Regions from separate parts of the Pseudomonas huanghezhanensis genome, predicted to be linked through region 1. Evidence: predicted binding sites of a transcription regulator. Region 1 holds the regulator's gene; the other holds the start of a gene.

Region 1 (3,408 bases):
CCGGAACCAGCAGCACGAACAGAAGATCGACCGGGGCGCCATCGATGGCGTCGAAATCAACAGGGTGACTGAGTTGCAGTAGTGCGCTAATGGGACGAGTGCAGCCCTTGAGGCGGCAGTGCGGAATGGCTATGCCGTTGCCAAAACCCGTTGAACCGAGTTTTTCGCGGGCTATCAAGCTCTCGAAGACAGTTTGCTGGTCGAGGTCAGCCAAGTGCGGGTGAATGACTTTGGCAACCTCTTCGAGTACAGCTTTTTTACTGCCGCCCGGCACGTTCACGAGGGAACGGCCAGGGGTCAGGATATTTTCAAGTCGGATCATGTGTGGGGAGTGTCAGCGAGCGGCAACACCTTTGAGGGTGCTTTGCTGCTTTTCCTTATGCTTGAGCAATTGTCTGTCGAGCTTGTCAGTGAGCAGGTCGATTGCAGCATACATATCGTCATGATCCGCATTCGCTACGACCTCTCCACCAGGGATATGCAGGGTGGCCTCGATCTTCTGTTTGAGTTTTTCGACGGCCATCGTCACCTGTACATTGGTAATTTTGTCAAAGTGCCTCTCGAGCTTTTGGAGCTTCAGCTCTATGTACTCACGCAGGGGCTTGGTCACTTCCAGTTGGTGTCCACTGATGTTGACTTGCATACAGCTTCTCCTTCATTGCCAGTGCATAAAGAGGCAGGCTTGGTTGCCTGCCACTGGAACGCTGTAGCGCGTGACCTCTACATCAGTCGCTTACGTTCGCTCGAAGGAGCTATCCCTAACGATTCGCGATATTTGGCGACTGTGCGACGAGCCACTTGAATGCCTTGTGCCTCCAGTAAACCAGCGATCTTACTGTCACTCAATGGCTTTTTCTGATTTTCGGCGGCAACCAGTTTTTTGATGATCGCGCGAATCGCCGTGGAGGAACACTCGCCGCCCTCAGAGGTGCTGACGTGGCTGGAGAAGAAGTATTTCAGTTCGTAAATGCCACGTGGCGTGTGCATGAACTTCTGCGTGGTCACCCGCGAAATGGTGGACTCATGCATGCCCACCGCTTCGGCGATGTCGTGCAGGACCAGCGGTTTCATTGCCTCGTCGCCGTACTCCAGAAACCCCCGCTGATGCTCGACAATCTGCGTCGCGACCTTCATCAGGGTTTCGTTGCGGCTCTGCAGGCTTTTGATGAACCACCGCGCCTCTTGCAACTGGTTACGCATGAAGGTGTTGTCGGCGCTGGTGTCAGCGCGACGAACAAAACCGGCATATTGCGGATTGACTCGCAGTCGCGGCACGGATTCCTGATTAAGCTCCACCAGCCAGCGCTCGTTGTGCTTGCGCACGATCACGTCGGGCACCACGTATTCGGCTTCGGTGGATTCGATCTGTGAACCCGGACGAGGGTTAAGGCTCTGCACCAATTCGATCACCTGGCGAAGATCGTCTTCCTTGATCTTCATGCGGCGCATCAGTTGGGCGTAGTCACGACTGCCCAACAGGTCGATGTAATCGCTGACCAGACGTTGTGCCTCGGCAAGCCATTTGGTCTTTGCGGGCAATTGTCGCAATTGCAGGAGCAGGCATTCGCTTAGCGTGCGTGCGCCTATACCGGCAGGTTCGAATTGCTGGATGCGATGCAGGACGGCTTCAATTTCGTCGAGTTCGATATCAAGTTCAGGATCGAAAGCGTCGAGGAGCTCCTCGAGCGATTCGTCCAGATAACCCTGATTGTTGATGCAGTCGATCAGGGTTACTGCAATCAGTCGGTCAGTGTCCGACATCGGCGCCAGATTCAACTGCCACAGCAAGTGGCTCTGAAGGCTTTCGCCAACGGAGGTACGGGTGGTGAAGTCCCACTCGTCATCATCATTGCTGGGCAGGCTGCTTGCGCTGGTCTGGTAAACGTCTTCCCAGGCTGTATCGACTGGCAATTCGTTTGGAATGCGCTCACTCCACTCGCCGTCTTCAAGATTGTCGACAGTCGGGGCGGCTTCCTGGTAGGTCGGCTCCTGGACGTCCGGGTTGGGTTTCTGTTCGATGTTGTCGGCCATCGGGTCGGCGTTATCGAAGTCTTCGCCTTCTTCCTGACGTTCGAGCATAGGATTGGACTCCAGCGCCTCCTGGATTTCCTGTTGGAGATCCAGAGTCGACAATTGGAGCAAGCGGATGGCCTGTTGCAGCTGCGGTGTCATCGTCAGCTGCTGGCCCATTCTCAAGACTAGCGAAGGTTTCATGGCAGGGGCTAAACACCTTATTCGTTCGCCGGCGCAGATGCGCGCCATCCACTACAGGGCGCTGAGGCGCCAACTTAAGCAAATTATATGCCTGAAACCAGAGTGTTTGCCTAGCGTGCGATGACAATTAATACAGATCAGTGATCGGGCAGTGATGCCATCGATCAGCAGGTCCGTTGTCATCGCCGCAAATTACAGGCGGAACTCGTGGCCGAGGTATACATCTTTCACCAACTGGTTAGCCAGAATGGTTTCAGAGTCGCCTTCGGCAATCAGCTGTCCATCGTTGACGATGTAGGCCGTTTCACAGATGTCCAGTGTCTCGCGGACGTTGTGGTCCGTGATTAACACACCGATACCCTTGGCCTTCAGGTGATGAATGATCTGCTTGATGTCGCCGACGGAAATCGGGTCGACGCCAGCAAACGGTTCATCGAGCAGGATGAATTTGGGCGAGGTGGCCAGCGCGCGTGCAATTTCTACACGACGGCGTTCACCGCCTGACAAGCTCATGCCGAGGTTGTCGCGGATGTGAGTAATGTGGAATTCCTGCAGCAGGCTCTCCAGCTCCTTGCGGCGCGCCGGGCGATCCAGCTCCTTGCGTGTCTCAAGAATGGCCATGATGTTATCGGCAACGGACAGCTTGCGGAAAATCGATGCTTCCTGCGGAAGGTAGCCGATACCGGCGCGAGCGCGGCCATGCATGGGCTGATGGCTGATGTCTTGGTCATCGATCAGCACGCGACCCTGTTCGGCCTGGACAAGGCCGACGATCATGTAGAAACAGGTAGTCTTGCCAGCGCCGTTAGGCCCCAGCAAGCCAACGATCTGGCCGCTTTCGATGGACAGGCTCACATCGCGGACGACCTGACGGCCTTTGTAGCTTTTAGCCAGATGCTGAGCTTTCAGCGTTGCCATTACTGGGCCTTCTGCTGGTCGGTTTTCTTTTTCGGCTGGATAACCATATCGATTCGTGGTCGCGGCGTAGTGATCCTGGTGCCGTTTGCACGGCCGGCATTCACAACCTGCTTGACGGTGTCGTAGACGATTTTCTCGCCTTCGGAGGTGTTGCCGTCGTTGATGACCTTGGCCTTGTCAATCAGCACGATACGATCCTGGGCGGCGAAGTACTGAATTGTAACGCCGTAAGCCTGGACAATCGGTTTATCCACAGCGGGTTTCTGCTCGTAGTAC
Region 2 (3,408 bases), 1.3 Mb from region 1:
TTACAAGCATGGCCATACCGGCGGTGCCGTTGGCAGCAGCAGCAGAACCTGCGTTGAAGCCGAACCAGCCGACCCAGAGCATTGCCGCGCCGATCAGGGTGTAGCCCAGATTGTGCGGTGCCATTGGGGTGGTCGGGAAACCTTTACGTTTGCCCAGCACCAGACAGGCCACCAGACCAGCAATACCCGCGTTGATGTGAACAACGGTGCCGCCCGCGAAGTCGAGTACGCCCCAGTCCCACAACAGACCACCGACGCCGCTCCAGACCATGTGCGCGATTGGCGCATAAACCAAGGTGAACCAGATGGCCATGAAGATCAGCATCGCGGAGAACTTCATGCGCTCTGCGAACGCGCCGACGATCAGCGCCGGGGTGATGATCGCGAAGGTCATCTGGAACGTGACGAACACGGCTTCCGGGAACAATGCAGCCGGGCCCGTGATGCTGGCCGGCGTGATGCCCGCCAGGAATGCTTTGCCCATGCCGCCGAAGAAAGAGTTGAAGTTGACGACGCCTGCTTCCATACCGGTGGTGTCAAACGCAATGCTGTAGCCGTAAACGACCCACAGGATGCTGATCAGGCCGGTGATGGCGAAGCACTGCATCATCACAGAAAGAATATTTTTGGAGCGGACCATGCCGCCGTAGAACAGTGCCAGGCCCGGAATGGTCATGAACAGCACCAAAGCGGTGGAGGTGAGCATCCAGGCGGTGTCGCCTGAGTTGAGGACTGGGGCTGCCACCTCTTCCGCCGCCATGGCCAGGCCAGGGGTGACGAGGGACAACAGGGCTCCTAGCCCTGCGAATTGACGCAGAGTCATATTGTTTTCTCCTGGGGCGTTGGGGTTGGCCGCTTAGATTGCGTCGGTATCGGTTTCGCCGGTACGGATGCGAATTGCCTGTTCCAGATTGACCACGAAGATCTTGCCGTCGCCGATCTTGCCGGTGTTGGCTGCCTTGGTTATCGCCTCGATAACGCGGTCCAGATCCTTGTCATCGATCGCAACATCGATCTTCACCTTGGGAAGGAAGTCGACTACATACTCCGCACCGCGATACAGCTCGGTGTGGCCTTTCTGACGTCCGAAGCCTTTGACTTCAGTTACTGTGATGCCCTGCACGCCGATCTCGGACAACGACTCGCGTACGTCATCCAACTTGAACGGCTTGATGATGGCAGTGACTAGCTTCATGAAACTTTCTCCCGAATTGGTGGACTTGCCCCAGGAAAACAAACCCGACTCAAGTCTAAGCGCAGTGTCTGGCTTTGTAACGCGTCGATAGCCTTAAACAGACCAGATCAACGCCAGCAAACCGCTTCTGACGAAACACTTCCCCGCTCCGCCTGTCGCACTGGATTGGTCACAGCGACTGCTTCAGTGCATGGGTCATATGCCTCTAAGCAGAAAGCTTGCCATTTCAGCAAATCCCATTGATTACAGGACTTCTTTGCCTGAAGGTGCAGGACATAACCCCATCACCAAGGATGCGCGCACAACAACAGTGCATGCGCGCACGAGCGAATGCGCGATAACCGTGCAACCGTTTGCCCCTCAAAAGACTATAGACGCTGCGTGATACACTGCCGCGCATCTGATTTCAGGGAAGCCCCTCATGCTCGCGCCCAAAGATTTTCTCGATGCCGTCAGCGGCCACGCTTCACGTTTGCTCAACGGCGAAACCCCGGTACAGCGCAACGAAATCGAGACCCAGTTCAAAGCCCTCCTGCAAAGCGGTTTCAGCAAACTGGATCTGGTCAGCCGGGAAGAATTCGACAGCCAGATGATCGTCCTTGCCCGCACCCGCGCACGCCTTGAGGCACTGGAAGCGAAGATGGCAGAGATGGAAGCGCAGTTGGCGAAGCAGCCGAAAGCGGCAGGGGCTGAGCAGCAGGATTAAGCGTTGAATCCCGAGGTGCTCAGGCGCAGTGCGAGAGGCGTTGAACCTGCGCTTTTATGGCTGACCCACGTTCTGTTTCCGTTTTACGCAGGTCGTAGGTCGTAGGTCGTAGGTCAGTTGCAGGTTCAGCCAGAACGCCGGGGTTGTTTCAAAACACGCCGCGAGACGCAACGCCACGTCAGCGCTCATACCTCGTCTCTGAAGCACAATGTCATTTATCGTAGGAGTGGAAACGCTCAAAGCTCGAGCGAGTGCCGCAGCGCACCGCGCGCTATCTCTTTAGACATACACAAGATTGGCCCTAAAGACCTGTCTAAAGTGCAGCAATTGCTCCAAAGAATCCAAGTGATCTATTACCAAAGGGCGATCGTCATTCTGATATTTGCAGATCGCCTGCGTTGCATAGAGCATCCATTGACTAAGATCGGGGGTGTCCAGCTCTCTGCGCCGATCAATGAGTGCCGGCTGATCCATGCTCAGAGACCACTTGGCGTCCTCCACATGTCGGCGGTCTCGAACCACGACGAAGCCAAACTGGTGTTCCAATAAGCTGGTCAGCTCACTTGCCACTGCATGTTTTGCCACTTATCACCACGATCTGACGTGTGTCCATGCACTACTTCTCCCAGAGGCCCATGATCTGACGCGCAATTTCAAGCGAGGTGTATGACTCAGTATCAAAAGTGCTGTCCGCATAAGCAGCAAGCGACCGCGCACTCTGCTCGTTGGGGTGAACCACGCACGCCTGGTATTCTTCAACGAAGGTCTCGGTGCGGCTGGTGCACCTCTGCTGCAGAACCGCATCAGGTGCGACGATGTGTATGTGCCTCACCGCATCGCCGAAGCACATCCTGAAAATCTCCTTAGCTCACTGAGGTAGATAGCCATTGAGTGATGATCCTTCCCTACACGACTAAACCACCCCCAGACTTGGTTTTGCTCAGCCCGCCTGTGTTCTTTCAGCACTATAAATAAAATTCGCCGCGCTCAAAGATTGAAAGTAACTTCGCGATATATCCGCGAATAGGCCAGCAAGCGAAGTTTTTGACTTATCACGATACGCAAGTGAAATATCCAGGTTACCTATGACTGGGAAATCCTCAGCCTCTCCTAGTATGCGAAACTCTTCACCTACGGTGCTCAACAAAACCGCTGAAACATAACAACCCGATGACAAAGCCGCAACAATACCGGAATGACTTGTACTGTGGTAACTGATTCTATAAGGTTTTCCTACTCGATTAAGGGCACTCAATATTAAATCCCTATCTCCGCACCCCTTAGTGAAAAGAGCCAGTGGGATTGGTTCTTTCTCAAAAACTAAGCTATCTCGAGCACTAACCCATGTCAAAGGCTCTGAATGTAGTAACTCTGAGGGAATGCTAGCAGGACAGCCCTGCGTCAGCACCACATCAAGTTCACCAGCCTCGTAGCTCTGCCAGAGCTCATTGCTATATCCGCAGTGAACTTCAATCTCAATGTCAGGAAAACGATCCGAACAGCATTT

What was found. Region 1 encodes sigma-54, which starts transcription at its own class of promoters, with help from an activator protein. Its sites were predicted from a motif close to ANTGGCATNNANNTTGCTNT; they were not measured.
Positions count from the first base shown of each region.
Region 2: the regulator sigma-54 is predicted to act here: its motif matches at 1,402-1,421, upstream of glnK (P-II family nitrogen regulator).

Region 1 covers NZ_CP113949.1:4,640,559-4,643,966, reverse strand. Annotated here, with positions in the region: gene ptsN (PTS IIA-like nitrogen regulatory protein PtsN) at 1-322, opposite strand, end outside; gene hpf (ribosome hibernation-promoting factor, HPF/YfiA family) at 335-643, opposite strand; gene OYW20_RS21035 (RNA polymerase factor sigma-54) at 721-2,214, opposite strand; gene lptB (LPS export ABC transporter ATP-binding protein) at 2,407-3,132, opposite strand; gene lptA (lipopolysaccharide transport periplasmic protein LptA) at 3,132-3,408, opposite strand, start outside.
Region 2 covers NZ_CP113949.1:234,391-237,798, reverse strand. Annotated here, with positions in the region: gene OYW20_RS01010 (ammonium transporter) at 1-823, opposite strand, end outside; gene glnK (P-II family nitrogen regulator) at 857-1,195, opposite strand; gene OYW20_RS01000 (accessory factor UbiK family protein) at 1,617-1,901, shown strand; partial or broken gene OYW20_RS00995 (HigA family addiction module antitoxin) at 1,921-2,162, opposite strand; gene OYW20_RS00990 (hypothetical protein) at 2,181-2,486, opposite strand; gene OYW20_RS00985 (hypothetical protein) at 2,518-2,751, opposite strand; gene OYW20_RS00980 (LysR substrate-binding domain-containing protein) at 2,842-3,408, opposite strand, start outside.